Linked DNA regions of Idiomarina loihiensis L2TR. The protein of the gene in region 1 interacts with the protein of each later gene in a pairwise test. Links are inferred from orthologs where the notes say so. Each region holds a gene or a part of one and is shown in the gene's direction. Other genes may lie near its edges. The genes, in order: IL_RS02190 and mrcB.

Region 1 (4,738 bases):
ACCTTCCAGGCCATTCGCATTCACATTAACCGCGAACTGGAGCAAATAGAGCAGGCGCTGGAAGCTTCTCTGTCGGGTCTGAAAGAAGACGGCCGACTGGTGGTTATTAGTTTCCATAGTCTGGAAGATCGTTTAGTAAAGCGCTTTATTCGTAAGCACAGCGAAGGAAAGCAGTTACCTCCGGGCTTGCCGGTAACTGAAGCTGAGCGCAATAAAGATAAAGCGCTGGAGAAAGTCGGCAAAGCTATTAAGCCGGGTAAAGCTGAAGTGCAGCTCAATCCTCGTTCACGCAGCTCTGTGCTGCGCATAGCAAGGAGGGTTCGCAATGACTAAGCAGCGTTATCCCAGTCTAATGAAAATGTTGCTACAGGATTTATTGCAGCACAAATGGATTTTGCTTCTCAGTGTGGTGGTTATCGGTAATGCGCTAAGTATTGTCTATACCGCTCATTTGAATCGGCAGTTAACTGGCGAACGTGATGATTTATTGTCGCACCGGGACACTCTGGATCGGGAGTGGCGGCACCTTGTGGTTGAGCAAAACGCCCTGACTGAACACAGCCGGGTTGAACGTATTGCGCAGGAACAACTTGGCATGCGGGACGTTGAGCCAGAGCAGGAGGTGTTGGTTTCATGGCAGTAACTCGTCGCAAGAAACACACAGAACCAGCCGGTACGCGTTGGCGCTTTTACACCGCAGTATTCTTACTGTTCGGTGTGTTTTCTGCGTTAATTGCACGCGCAGCCTATATTCAGGTAATAAGCCCCGATGCCTTCTCGCTGCAAGGTGATATGCGCAGTTTACGAGCCTCCAGTGTAGCGGTTCAGCGGGGGACTATTGTTGATCGTAACGGGCGTGAACTGGCGGTTAGCGTCCCCGTAGAAACTGTGTGGGCCGATCCCAAACGAATTGCTGACAAAGATGCGTTAGCGGATGAAATGCGCTGGCAGGCTTTGGCGGAAACCTTCCGTATGAATCGCAAAGAGCTGGTCAGTAAAGTGGATGATCCATCAAAACGTTTTGTTTATCTGCAACGGAAAGTGACGCCATCTGAAGCCGACTATGTGAAGCAACTGAAAATTCCTGGCGTGTACTTAAAAACCGAATCTCGTCGTTATTACCCTACCGGAGAAATCAGTGCGCACTTAATTGGTTTAACTGATATAGATGGCGTCGGACAGGAAGGTCTGGAGCTGTTGTATGACGAACATTTAACCGGCAAACCGGGTAAGCGAGTTTACCGCAAGGACGCACAAGGGCGGGTTGTTGAAGAAATTAGCCAGACAGATGCACAACAACCAAAACAGCTGACACTGAGTATCGACCAACGTATTCAGGCAACTGCTTATACCGAGCTGAAAAAAGCCGTGCGCTACAATCAGGCAACTTCAGGCTCGGCAGTAGTGCTGGATGTCGAGACAGGTGAAGTGCTGGCTATGGTCAATAGCCCGTCCTATAACCCTAACAATCGTACGGACTTGCAGTCTTTCAGAATGCGGAACCGGGCGATTACCGACAGCTACGAACCAGGTTCAACGATGAAACCTCTTGTGGTTCTTAGTGCGTTAGAAAAAGGTCGGCATAAAGCCGGCGATACTATTGATACGAGCCCCGGTTGGTTAAGAATCGGTGGACGCCGGGTGAGTGACCCTCGTGACTATGGCGAATTGACATTGAGCGAGGTGCTTGAGCATTCATCTAACGTGGGTGTAACTAAAATAGCTTTGGATCTTGGCGTTGACTCTTTATTGCAAACCTACGCCGACGCAGGCTTAGGCAGTGACACTGGGGTTGCTTTGCTAGGAGAGAGCATTGGTTTGCTGAGTGGCAGACGCCGCTGGTCGGATTTTGAAACTGCGACATTGGCTTATGGGTACGGTTTGTCGGCAACGACACTGCAACTGGCTAACGCTTATAACATTATCGCTAATGGCGGGAAAAAAAGGCCGCTGACGATTTTCAGGCAGGAATCGCCTTTACCTGCAGAGCAAGTTTTCAATCCGGATAACACCCGAGCCGTTATGCATATGCTGGAAGAGGTGGTTCGCGATGGAACAGCCAAGGCAGCACAAGTGCCCGGATATCGTATTGCAGGAAAAACAGGGACTACGCGTAAAACCAAAGCAACAGGTGGGTACGGTGATGAATACGTCGCGTTGTTTGCGGGGATAGCTCCGGTTAGCGATCCGAAAGTGGTTGTGGTGGTGACAATAAACGAACCCGGCACTGATGACTATTATGGCGGTACAGCCGCTGCTCCGGTGTTCTCAAAAATTGTATCGCAAACTATGCGGCTACTGAATATACCGCCGGACAACCTGGATGATACACAGGTGCACGCCGCTGGCTTTGGGGGGGATAAATGATGAAGCTTGCAGAGTTGTTAACTATGCTGCCGACGTCGTTTTCCGTTCCGGATGTTACCGTTAGTGGTATAAAACTCGATAGTCGGCAAGTAGCCAATGGCGATGTTTTTGTCGCTATTCCGGGCTATGAAACCGATGGCCGCGCTTATATTGATGCAGCTATTGATGCTGGTGCAGCAGCAATTATTGCTGAAGCTCCGGGAATGGCTGTTGAACAGCGCCGGGGCGTGGTCGTTATCGGTTTTAGTGGCGTTCGTGAGCATCTCTCCCGCATCGCCGGTAATTTTTTCGGCCATCCATCAGAGAAAATGAACCTGGTTGGTGTGACCGGAACCAATGGTAAAACGTCGGTTACTCACATTATGGCCCAGTTGGCAAAAGCCCTGGGTATGGAAGCGGCTGTTATTGGTACAACCGGAAGTGGACTTATTGGTCGCTTATTACCTGAGCGTCATACCACACCAGATGCCGTTACCGTCCAACAACGTCTGGCTACGCTATTAGCTGAAGGCGCAGAACTGGTTGCTATGGAGGTGTCTTCACACGCACTGATACAGCGCCGTGTCGAGGCTTTACACTTTGCGGCGGCCGCCATAACCAATATTAGTCGGGATCATCTCGACTATCACGGCACCATGGAAAATTACGTGGCCGCAAAACAACGTTTATTTGCTGACTTTGGCGTGCAAAACCGAGTGGTTAACGCCGACGACGACACGTTAAGCCATTGGCAGCAGGATGATTTAGCCGATTTGTGGGTAAGTCTTAATGCCAGCCCCAACGAACCATGCCTGCAGGCGACTGGTGTTCAGTTCCATGAGCAGGGCTCGGTGTTCAGTTTAAATTGGCAGGGTGAATCCTGCGTCGTTGAAACTCCATTGTTGGGCCGTTTCAACGTTTATAACTTACTCTGCGCGGTTGCCGTACTGCTGAAACTGAATAAGCCACTTGCGGATATCGGCAAAGCCTGTGGCAGGTTGCAGCCCGTTCCCGGGCGGATGGAAGCCTTCCATAATAATCAGTCGCCGCTGGTGGTGGTTGACTACGCGCATACACCGGACGCTCTGCATCAGGTATTGAGTGCGCTGCGCCTGCATTGCAAGGGCCGTTTGTGGTGTGTGTTTGGCTGCGGCGGTGACCGTGACCGTGGCAAGCGTCCGCAAATGGGTAAAGTCGCGGCAGATTACGCTGATGTTGTTGTGGTTACCGATGACAACCCGCGGACAGAACCCGCGGAACAAATTATTGAAGATATTTTGACCGGCATTGCGGATAAAACTCAGGTTAAGGTTTGGCCGGGTCGCCGCGAGGCGGTGATACGTGCAATGCAGGAAGCCGGAAAAGATGACGTTGTATTACTCGCCGGTAAAGGACACGAAGACTATCAGGTTATTGGTACTCAACGCATTGACTATAACGAACGAGCGGTAGTCAGTGAATGGCTGCAAGGAGACTGCGCATGATCTCAGTATCACTGAAATGGATTGCGGAGCAGGTGGAAGGCCGCCTGATTGGCTCTGATTGTACAATTGATGCGGTGTCCACGGACACTAGAGCGGATTTAACCGACGCGTTATTTATAGCCTTAAAAGGCAAGAATTTTGATGCCCACGACTTTGTCGAACAGGCTATAGCTAAAGGCGCCGCGGCAATTATTTGCGAAAAGAAAGTGGATAGCGAGTGCCGCCAGATTATTGTCGAGAACAGCCGTCATGCGCTGGGGCGCTTAGGTGCGGCTATTAAGGCGAAGGTAGCGCCGAAAACCGTGGCTGTCACCGGCAGCAACGGTAAAACCACAGTAAAAGAAATGCTGGCTGCCATCTTATCTATTCGTCATCCGGTATTGGCCACGCAGGGTAACTTTAATAACGATATTGGTGTGCCGCTTACATTATTGCGCCTGCAGGAAGAACACAAATACGCAGTGGTTGAATTGGGCGCGAACCATCCGGGGGAAATTTCCTACACTACTGACTTGGTCAAGCCCGATGTTGCCATATTGAACAATGTGAGCGCTGCACACGTTGAAGGTTTCGGAAGTTTACACGGGGTTGCCCGTGCTAAAACTGAGATTTTCCGTGGAGTGGGAGGCCAGGGAACGGCCATTACCCCCCGCGACTCCGAATTTTATCCCTGCTGGCAACGCGCCTGCAGCGATATGCAGTGGAAGACTTTCGGCTTGAGCGATAGCGCCGACGTTTACGCCAGCGACGTAACACTGAACAGCGAAGGGCACCCGTCGTTTACTCTGCATTTAGGCGGAGAAACAAAACAGCTGGAGCTTAAACTAAGTGGTCGGCACAACGTGCTTAATGCTCTTTCTGCAGCAGCTGCGGCAAGTGAATTGGGTATATCACTGAATGATATCGCT
Region 2 (10,518 bases), 2.0 Mb from region 1 along the record:
GTCGGCGAGAAAACGTTTGTATCTTTTTTGCAAAACTCCCTGGCGCAGGGGCTTGTTAAATTGCATCAGAGACCTCATAACTCTAGTATAAACAGACAGCAAATTATCGGGAGAGGTACAGAATGTCCAGCGCACTCGCAATCTATTTAACTCAGGAAGCCCCCGCAAGTTATTGGAATCCAAAATCAAACTTAGTCTTTGGTGACAACAAAGCACAAATCATCTTAGTTGAAGATGAAGCTGAAAACTTGCGGCGTATTCAGAAAGCAGGCCGGACTCTGGACAACACCGGAGCAGTAACCATTGAAGCTGCCGGCAGTGACTGGAACCTGGAGCGTCAGTGGGCGTTGTCACAAGGTTTTACTTCAACCTTGTCGACCAATCAGGTTATCTGGAATAAAACTGACGAGCCTGCAGTCAAAGAACTTGATGCCATGCGTGAAGCGACTCGTTTCAGCCGTGAACTGACCAATTTGTCAGCGGAAGAAATTTACCCTGAAAGTTTGGCGCAACGTGTAACCGAACACTTTAAGGCTCTGGCGCCAGACGCCATCAGTGCGGAATTTATAAAAGGTGAAGCGCTGAAAGATGCTGGCTGGATGGGAATTTACACCGTAGGTCGTGCCAGTCAGCACGCACCAGGCTTATTGGTATTAGATTACAACCCAACCGGCGATGAGAATGCGCCAGTAGAAACTGCGTTAATAGGTAAGGGTATTACCTACGACAGTGGTGGTTACAGTATTAAGCCGAGCGAAGGCATGCTCGCTATGAAGTGCGACATGGGTGGTGCAGCTACCGTATCCGGTGCATTGTCGCTGGCAATACGCCGGGGTCTGAACAAGCGCGTGAAGCTCATTCTTTGCTGTGCCGAAAACATGATTGATGGTCGCGCGTACAAATTAGGCGACATTATTCGCTATAAAAACGGCCTGACGGTTGAAGTTGTTAATACCGATGCCGAAGGTCGTCTGGTGCTGGCCGATGGCTTACAGGCAGCGGGTGAGTTTGGTGCGAAACAGATTATTGATGCGGCAACGCTGACCGGCGCCGCGCAAATGGCGGTTGGTAATGAATACAACGCGCTGTTTAGTGTGGATGAAGTGGCTGCCACTAAAGCATTGGCTAATGCGGATAAAGAAAATGAGCTATTGTGGCGCTTACCTTTAGCCCCATGGCATAGTGAAAACTGTCCGTCAGCTTTTGCTGATACGGCAAACAGCCGCCCGCAAAAAGGCGGTGGTGCCGGTGGTGCAAGCAACGCCGCAGGCTTTTTACTGCGCTTTGCGCCGAACAGCGGCAAAGGCTGGCTGCACTTCGATTTAGCTGGCGCTTACCAAAAATCGGCGACCTCTATGTGGGCGACAGGCGCTACCGCCGCCGGTGTGCGCACCATAGCCGCAACCGTACAAGGTGATTAATTTGGCATGACCTTGCCAATTGAGAGCGTGCTGCCAGAGCTGGCGAAAGCCTTTCCGGCAGCACGTGTCGTTATTGAGGCACCGCCCGGTGCCGGCAAATCAACACAACTTCCGTTATTTCTGTTGCAGCAGGGTATTGCCGATGACGGCCTTATTGTCATGCTGCAGCCCCGGCGTGTTGCTGCGCTGAATATTGCTCATTATTTGGCTAAGCAGTTGGGAGAACCGGTGGGTGAGCAGGTCGGCTATACGGTGCGCGGCGACAGCAAGCGCAGTAAGGCAACTAAGTTACTTATCATTACGGAAGGTGTATTGGTTCGATGGCTGCAGGACGATCCTGAACTTAGCGGCATTGGCACGCTGATCTTCGATGAATTCCACGAGCGCAATTTGCACAGTGACTTAAGTCTGGCGCTGGTGATTGATGCCCTGCCATTGCGTCCGGATTTAAACCTGCTGATTATGTCGGCCACCTTGCCCGCAGAAAATCTGAAACTCTGGCTAGAGAATTACTGTGATCAGGTGCAGGTTTTGCGCAGCGAAGGCCGCAGTTATCCGGTTGAGTATCACTATCGCCCAGCATCTCATGTTACTCAATGGCTGGCTGAATTACCCAAAGTGGTTGTCGAAGCCTTTGCTGCTGCCGAAAAAGGTGTTCTGGTTTTCCTGCCGGGCGTTTATGAAATACAAAAGATTGCGACTGAACTGAGTCAGCGAATGCCGCCGGGCACAATCATCTTACCCCTGCATGGGCGTATCCCCTTGCAGCAACAGCGGCAAGTATTAAAAGCATCGGACGAAAAACGCATTATTCTGGCAACTAATATTGCCGAAACCAGCTTAACTCTGGACGGTATTGATGTGGTTGTCGACAGTGGTCGCGAGCGCCGGGCTCAGTACCTGCCTCAATACGGATTAAGCCAGTTAACGACGCAACGTATTGCTAAAGCTTCAGCAACACAGCGTGCCGGGCGTGCGGGTCGTCAGCAGGCGGGGCAATGTTTTCGTTTGTGGGCGCGCTCCGACGAGCATGGCTTTGCCGATTATGCGCCTCCGGACGTTGCCACTCAGGATTTATCAGCACTGGTACTGGATGTGTTGCGCTGGGGCAGTGAGGTGAGCCAACTGGCCTGGTTTTCTCAGCCTGACCCGGGGCATTGTGCCGCGGCGACCGATTTTTTAGCCAGTACCGGCTTAATAAGGCAGGGGCAGTTAACCGCAAAAGCCCGTCAGCTGGAGTCCGGCGGTTTTGATCCCAGAATTTTACTGGTGGCGGATGCAGCCAAAATGCTGAAGAACGAGCAGCAAGCCGCTATGGCTCGTGTTCTGGCTACACTGGAAGAGCCGCAAACTAGCATAAAAACAGCCGATCTGTCTGAACGCACCCAGCAGCATTATCAACAACGAAACCAGGCGCCTTTGTGGCAACAACGCTGGCGCTATTGGTTAAACCATTTTGGGCTGAAAGAAGCTGCAGAAACCGCAGAAGCCAGTGCAGAAGGCCTTGCCGTTGCCTTACTGCAGGGTTACCCCGACCGAGTCGCAAAGTACGATGTCAGCCGCTGCGACTTTCAACTGGCTTGTGGTGGTCGGGTCAGTGGCGACAGCAGTCGCCTTAAGCAGCCAGCCTGGGCAATTATTTTTGATGTCACCTTTCATGAGCAAGACACGATAGGCCGCAGCCGCTGCCTGTTACCTGTGGACGATGCCCAGGCGTTACTGAAAGAAGCAGGCATTCCTTTGCAGACCTTGCAAACAGCTGAATGGGTAGGTGAGCAGCAACAACTGCGACAAATAACTCGTACTCAACTGGGCTCCCTGGTACTCAGCCAGACTACTAATAGTGGACAGGTTTCCAATGAACAAAAAGCCGAAGCGTTCTGCCTGTGGTTGCGCGATAAAGGACTGGATAAACTCAACTGGAGTCAACGCGCGAAACAGCTACAACGGCGGGTCTACTGGTTGCAACAAGCCGGAGAGCTGAGCGCCTACGACATGAGCGATGCAGGATTACTTAATAGCCTGGAGCGCTGGACGGCGCCGTATTGGACGAATTTCCGGTCACTAAAACAATTGCAGCAGTGGGATCCATACGAGGCCTTGTGTTATTTTTTCGACTACTCAGAACTGCAACGTCTTAATTCGGCTTGTCCTGAATGGTGGCAAACTCCGACAGAACGTAAAGTGTTTATAAATTATCTGGACGACCCCCCCCGGGTTGAGGTCAAATTACAGGAAATGTTTGGTGTCTCTGAGTCGCCTAAAATTATCGATAACCGACAAGTTGTGACCGTTGATCTTCTGTCGCCGGCCGGGCGTTTGTTACAGCGAACCAATGATCTCGCGAGTTTCTGGCAAAATGCTTACGCCGACGTGCGCAAAGAAATGCGCGGTCGCTATCCTAAGCATCCGTGGCCCGAAGACCCTCTGAATGCAACCGCAACGTTTAAAACCAAAAGGCAGCAGTAGTGATAAAAAGTCGATGGTTTCAATACCTATTCTGGACAAGCTTTAAGATAGGGCTGGTACTTATCGCCGTTATTGGGCTTTATGCCATTTATCTGGATGCCAGTTTATCCCGTCATTTTAGTAACAAGCGCTATCAGGCCCCTGCTTTGGTTTACGCGGATGAGGTAACGCTGAGAAACAATCATCCTATGCGGCTGCAAGGGCTAGTCGGCATTCTGGAGCGAGTCGGTTATCAGCGTAATAGTAATACCGAGCAGTCGGGTTACTACTCGGTGGGTAAAAATAATGTCATGGTGCATCGTCGACCTTTCGACTTTTCCGATGGTCCGCAAATGGCGCAAAGAGTGCAAATCAACTTTCACGGCGACCGTATTAAGTCTATTAAGAGCTGGCCCAGTGGCAGAGAGCTGGAAAGCTTTCGCCTGGAACCTGAGCTAATAGGCCGCATTAGTACCTTAAGTAAAGAAGACCGTTTGTTAGTTGGGCTGGAAGTCGTGCCTAACTTACTCATTGAAACCCTATTAAAAGTTGAAGACAGAAATTTTTATCATCATCAGGGGGTATCGCCCTGGTCAATTCTAAGGGCGTTGGCTGCCAACCTGAAAGCAGGCAGGACGGTTCAGGGCGGTTCTACGCTGACTCAGCAGTTGGTCAAAAACCTCTACCTGAGCCGAGACCAGACGTTATGGCGTAAGTTTCACGAAGCCATGATGTCGCTGGTTATCGATTACCGGTTTGATAAAAACACCATATTAGAGACCTACCTGAACGAAGTGTACTTTGGCCAGGACGGAAGCAACGCTATTCACGGTATAGGACTTGCCAGTCAGTTTTATTTTGGTAAGCAGGTACAGGAGCTGAACCCAAGCGAAATTGCTTTAATGGTGGGGATGATAAAGGGGCCTTCTTATTATGACCCAAGACGCTACCCGGAGCGTGCCCGTAGCCGCAGGGACACAGTGCTTAAAGTCATGTTTGAACAGGATTTACTCGGTAAAGATAACTACGTTGCTGCGGTTGAACAGGCGCTTGACGTTAAAGAAAGCCGCCGTCTGGTTGAGCACCCGTACCCTCATTATATGGACTTAGTACGTCGGGAAATGAAGCGTATTATTCTGCCGGAAGACTGGCAGGAAACTGGGCTGAAAATCTTCACGCATTTGCAGGTGGATGCACAAAATGCAGTACAACGCTCGTTAGCACAACAGCTTATGGCTGACGGCGAAGATGAGAAGTTAGAAGGGGCAATGGTCGTTGCTGATTACCGCAACGGCACTATTAGCGCGCTCGCTGGTGGCCGCTTAAGTCAGGCTATAGGTTATAACCGGGCGTTGTTGGCACTGCGGCCAATAGGCTCATTAATGAAGCCTATTATATACGCAGCCGCGATGCAGGATTCAGACATTGGTCTGCATACGCCGGTTGCAGATGAACCCATTACTTTATCGGATAAAAAGGGAAAAGAATGGAAGCCGCAAAACTACGATAAAGAGTTTGATGGTAGTTTGCTGTTGTATGATGCGTTGGTTCAGTCGCGCAACTTACCGGCCGTTCGGGTGGGCATGGAAGTGGGTATAGACCAGTTAGTGAGTTACTTACGCGAATTGGGTGTGACAACGCCGTTACAAGCCTATCCATCGTTGACTTTAGGATCAGCATCGTTGTCTCCCGTAGCGGTGACACGAATGTACAGTGCGCTTATGAATGATGGCCGTTATCAGCCTTTAGCTGCGGTGTCGTCTATCACCACCCATCAGGGCGAAGTGCTGTATCGGCGTCAGAAGTCTGAAGCAGATGTGGTTTTCGATAAAAATGTGTCTTATCTGACTCGCTATGGTTTACGGGGAGTGGTGGCTGAGGGTACCGCAAGTCGTCTGCAACGTGCTTTAGCCGGTCAGGTAGTTGGTGGCAAGACAGGTACAACGAATGATTATCGCGACAGCTGGTTTGTTGCAGTAGATGGTGAGCACGTGGTTACGGTCTGGTTAGGTCGTGATGATAACCAGCCGGTTGGCTTAACCGGAAGTAGCGGCGCTCTCAAAGTTGTGGCGGATTTTTATGACTACTTACCGCCGTTGAGCATGGCTTTAGATGTACCGGAGCCTCTGCAGATGCAAAATTTTCACCCGACAACGGGACAGAGAATTCCTGAAGACTGCAACAATGGTCGGAAATTACCGGCTGAGGAAATCAGGCTCCCCGAGGATATTACCTGTGAAGGCACTATCCGCGAGAAAAGCTGGTGGGAACGTTTATTTGGTGGTTAAAAGCGCCCGGGCCAATACCAGGCGCTACAGCCGCAATGTTAGACTAACTTAGCAAAGGCTTTTTCAGCGGCATTCAGAGTGTTTTGAATGTCTTCTTCGCTGTGCGCTGCCGACATAAAGCCGCCTTCAAAGGCCGATGGCGCAAGATACACGCCTTGCTCTAACATGGCGTGATAAAACGTCTTAAAGTGCTCCATATTACACTGTGTGGCCTGAGCGTAAGTGGTTACTTCGGGCTCTTCAGTAAAAAAGAAACCAAACATAGAACCGGCGCGATTTGTTGTCATTGGCACGCCAGCCCGGTCAGCACGCTCCTGTAAACCGTCAAGCAGTGTGTCAACGCGTTGGTAAAGCTGGTCGTAAAGCCCTGGGGTGGATAACTGCTGTAACGCTGCCAAGCCTGCTGCCATGGCGACTGGGTTACCAGATAAGGTTCCTGCCTGATACACGGGGCCCACCGGCGCAATGTAGTCCATCACTTCCTTTTTGCCGCCAAAGGCACCAACCGGCATGCCACCGCCAATCACTTTACCTAAAGTCGTGAGGTCTGGTTTAATCTTATAGCGATCCTGAGCGCCGCCCGGAGCTACACGGAAACCGGTCATAACTTCGTCAAAAATCAGAACTGAACCGTGGTCGTCACAAATGCTGCGTAAGCCTTCCAGAAAACCGTCAACCGGTGGAATACAGTTCATGTTACCGGCTACCGGCTCAACAATAATGCAGGCAATCTCGTCGCCCATTTCAGCGAAAATCTGTTTCACCGATTCAATATCGTTGTAAGTTGCGGTTAAGGTATGTTTCGCAAAGTCTTCCGGAATGCCGGGAGAGTTAGGAACGCCCAGAGTCAAAGCACCTGAACCAGCTTTAACCAGCAAGGAGTCGGCATGACCGTGGTAGTTACCTTCAAACTTCAGAATTTTATCCCGACCAGTATAGCCGCGTGCCAGACGAATGGCAGTCATAGTGGCTTCAGTACCGGAATTCACCATACGCACTTTTTCAATAGAAGGGACTATTTTGCGAATAGTCTCCGCCATGGTGATTTCAACTTCCGTCGGTGTGCCGAAGCTCAGGCCTCGCTTGGCGGCCTGCAGGGTGGCTTCTAACACTGCCGGGTGGTTATGCCCCAAAATCATTGGGCCCCATGAGCCGACGTAATCGATATAACGTTTGCCGTCTGCATCAATCATATAAGCGCCTTCAGCACTCTCAAAGAAGATGGGGCTGCCACCAACGCCGTTAAAAGCCCGAACCGGCGAGTTAACGCCGCCAGGGATACTGATTTGTGCTTTAGTGTATAGTTCTTCTGAGCGACTCATGTCGTAACTACCTCTTTACTGTTGGCTTTTTTCGCTGTACCAGATGACATCACATTGGTGTTTATCAACCTGATCAACGACCCCAAGTGTTAATGCAAACAGAGCCATACGAATGAGAACTCCGTTGTCAGCCTGACGGAAAATAGCCAGGTTGGGGTTTTGGTTTAAGTCGTTATCCAATTCATTAGCTTCGGCGCGCGAATCCCGCGGCAAAGGATGCATGATGACCGTATTGGGTTTGTAGTGTTTAGTGTAAATGTCCTGATTTAAACGAAACTTACCGCGATACTGATCAGCGTCTTCCGGGCTGGCAAAACGTTCTTGCTGAATTCGAGTCTGATAGACAATATCAGCGTCGACAATACCGTCGACTTTTTCGGTAACAGTGACACGGTGACCTGCGTTTTCCAGCGTATCTAATACGGAGCCCGGCATAGAAAGTTCACGTGGCGAAATTAAAGTGAACTTAATGTTCTTGTACATAGAGAGTAAAGTGGACAGTGAATGTACTGTACGTCCGTACTTCAAGTCGCCAATCATGCAAATGTGCATGTTATCAATGCTCTGCTGATGGTACGCCAGTTCTTTCTGGATAGTGTAAAGGTCCAGCAATGCCTGAGTCGGATGCTCGTTTGCGCCGTCACCGCCGTTAATGACCGGTACCCGACTGCCTTCAGCAAACTCTTTTACTGAGCCCGACTTGGGGTGGCGCATGGCAATAACGTCGCTGTAGCTGCTTAATACGCGAGCGGTGTCGTACAGCGATTCACCCTTTGCAATGGCCGAGCTTTCCATGCCGGTGGTTTCGCGGACTTCGCCCCCTAACAGGTTGAACGCCGTGCCGAAGCTTACCCGGGTACGAGTCGAAGGTTCGAAGAAAAGATTACCAAGGATAGCGCCGTCAAGAACTCGAGTGCGTGTTTTACGTCGGGCGTAAGGTTGCATCTTGTCCGCAACGGAGAATATGTAGTCAATGCTGTCGCGATTGAACTGATTTACAGAAAGAATGTTGGAGCCGGTGAAATTCATCTTTGGGTGCGCCTCTGCCGCAGAATGTCACTGGGCGCACACTATAGCAAATCATGCGGCACAAGAGAATCTAATAAGGCTTAACTACCGCTAAAATGATAATAGCGAAAAGTGCCAGTACCGGGAGCTCGTTAAACACTCGGTAAAACCGGTGGCTGCGGCGGTTGGTGCCGGTTTTAAAGTCTTTCAATAGTTTGAAACAGTAACCGTGATACACAAAAAGTAGTAACACCAGTACCAGTTTAGTGTGCATCCAGCCACTGGCAGCAAACCACGCTGAGCCGTAGGCAAAAATAAGCACCACACCGAAAACGAGGGTAAGAATGGCAAAGGGGGTGACGAAATACAGTAAACGCCTTTCCATTATACAGAGTTGCTCGTCCACGGCAGGCTTGGCGTTCATTGCGTGATAAACAAACAAACGTGGTAAGTAGAAGATGCCGGCAAACCAGGCCACCATAAAAGCAATATGCAGGGCTTTAACCCAAAGTATCCATGTCATGCGAGTTCTCTCTGTAGGGCTTTACGAACAAGTTCCCAGGTAACAATGCCACAGGGCTGGCCATCATCGGTCTCATAAATGTACACAGCCCCCCGACGCTTGGGTCCAATTTCATCATACACTTCGGCCAGAGTCGATGTGACCCGAACTCCTTTGATAGGAGTGTAACTCAGGCTGGGACTGTCCCCGGCGTTTATATCATAAGTTACCAGACGATAAAGTGCCTGATTATCTTCATCGACTGACATGACAATAACGGTTTTCGCCTGCGCAGATTCAAGTGAGTCAACCAGTTCGTTCTGAGTGGGTTCAAGCAGCAATTTGAAGTCTGTTTCCATAACGTTTTCAACACCGGTTTTTTGTAATGCAACATGCACCGGGGCCAGCTGGTAAGGTAAACCCTGCAACTCTAGCTGGGAGATGAAAATGGACTTTGACTTCAGTAACTGACTGGATATCAAGTAAGCAGGCACAATAACTAACATAGCGGGAATGATAATTTCCACACTGCGAGACAACTCGACAATAGCAAGCAGAGCCGCCATGGGTGCGTGAATACAGGCCGCTAAAATGCCTGCCATTCCCAACAGAATGAAGCTGTCGAAAGACAGTGGCTGTTGAATATCCAGGCCGTTAACTGCGCCGACAAATACCGCAGCAATAATGGCTCCAATACCGAACACGGCACCAATTAAACCGCCGGGTATACCCATGCCCAAAGCAATAGCCGAGGCAAAAAGCTTTGCTATGAGTAAGGTGGTCAGCAGCGACATTTCCCCCTGATGATTCAACACCTGCTCAATGGCTGTAAGACCCGGACCTAAGCTGCTGGGAATGATGACGGCTAGCATGGCGGTAATAAGTCCGGCAAAGAGCAAGCGGGTAAGCAATGACATGTCTTGTACGGTTTCCATGACATCCAGCATAAGTTTTTTGAACAAAACCCCGACAAAACCCAGTACAACACCCAGTAGCATCACCCACGGCAGTTGCGTGGTCGGAATATCCTGGGCTGAGAGTACGGCCAGCTCTGAGGCGACTCCGAAAATTTCTTCAGTAATAAGTGAACCCGCTACCGCTGACAGCATAACCGGTATAAAAACGTGAACTTTGTATTCCCGCAGTACCACTTCCATTACCAGAACCATAGCCGCCAGCGGTGTATTAAAAGAGGCCGCGATAGCGGCGGCGATACCGCATGCGGCAAGGGTTCGTATGGCATTTTTTGGGGCGTCGAAATGAAAACCAAGCCAGGTAGCTGCAGCGGCGCCTAAATGAACTGCTGGCCCTTCGCGGCCAACACTGAAACCTGCAACCAGAGCAATTATTCCACCAAAGAACTGGTTCACGGTACTGCGCCAGGGCAGCATGCCGTAATGCTGTTTCATACGATGGATAACGTAGGGGATACCCATCCGCACGTGTTTAGATCCCGATAGCCGAAACAGAACATAAACAATGGCGGCAGCAATAATGGGGAGTAAAAAGCGGTAAGTAGTTGGTAAAGG

What was found.
Region 2: the proteins of IL_RS02190 (region 1) and mrcB interact in binary tests that used the Escherichia coli proteins (3 or more experiments, as listed by UniProt). The link is inferred for Idiomarina loihiensis L2TR from one-to-one orthologs.

The regions. Positions count from the first base shown.
Region 1 is NC_006512.1:442,469-447,206, forward strand. The notes cover bases 1-3,000. They hold IL_RS02190 (peptidoglycan glycosyltransferase FtsI), read left to right. Parts: upstream 1-633; coding sequence 634-2,367; downstream 2,368-3,000. Other genes in these bases: rsmH (16S rRNA (cytosine(1402)-N(4))-methyltransferase RsmH), read left to right, coding at 1-333; ftsL (cell division protein FtsL), read left to right, coding at 326-643; murE (UDP-N-acetylmuramoyl-L-alanyl-D-glutamate--2,6-diaminopimelate ligase), read left to right, coding at 2,364-3,000. Outside these bases: more of murE, read left to right, coding at 3,001-3,830; IL_RS02200 (UDP-N-acetylmuramoyl-tripeptide--D-alanyl-D-alanine ligase), read left to right, coding at 3,827-4,738. UniProt on the Escherichia coli protein: Essential cell division protein that catalyzes cross-linking of the peptidoglycan cell wall at the division septum. Required for localization of FtsN.
Region 2 is NC_006512.1:2,397,968-2,408,485, reverse strand. The notes cover bases 3,490-6,523. They hold mrcB (penicillin-binding protein 1B), read left to right. Parts: upstream 3,490-3,889; coding sequence 3,890-6,157; downstream 6,158-6,523. Other genes in these bases: hemL (glutamate-1-semialdehyde 2,1-aminomutase), read right to left, coding at 6,196-6,523; hrpB (ATP-dependent helicase HrpB), read left to right, coding at 3,490-3,890. In the rest of the region: DNA/RNA nuclease SfsA, read right to left, coding at 1-66; aminopeptidase PepB, read left to right, coding at 123-1,421; more of hrpB, read left to right, coding at 1,428-3,489; more of hemL, read right to left, coding at 6,524-7,479; IL_RS11510 (aspartate carbamoyltransferase), read right to left, coding at 7,495-8,508; protoporphyrinogen oxidase HemJ, read right to left, coding at 8,579-9,010; IL_RS11500 (chloride channel protein), read right to left, coding at 9,007-10,518. UniProt on the Escherichia coli protein: Cell wall formation. Synthesis of cross-linked peptidoglycan from the lipid intermediates.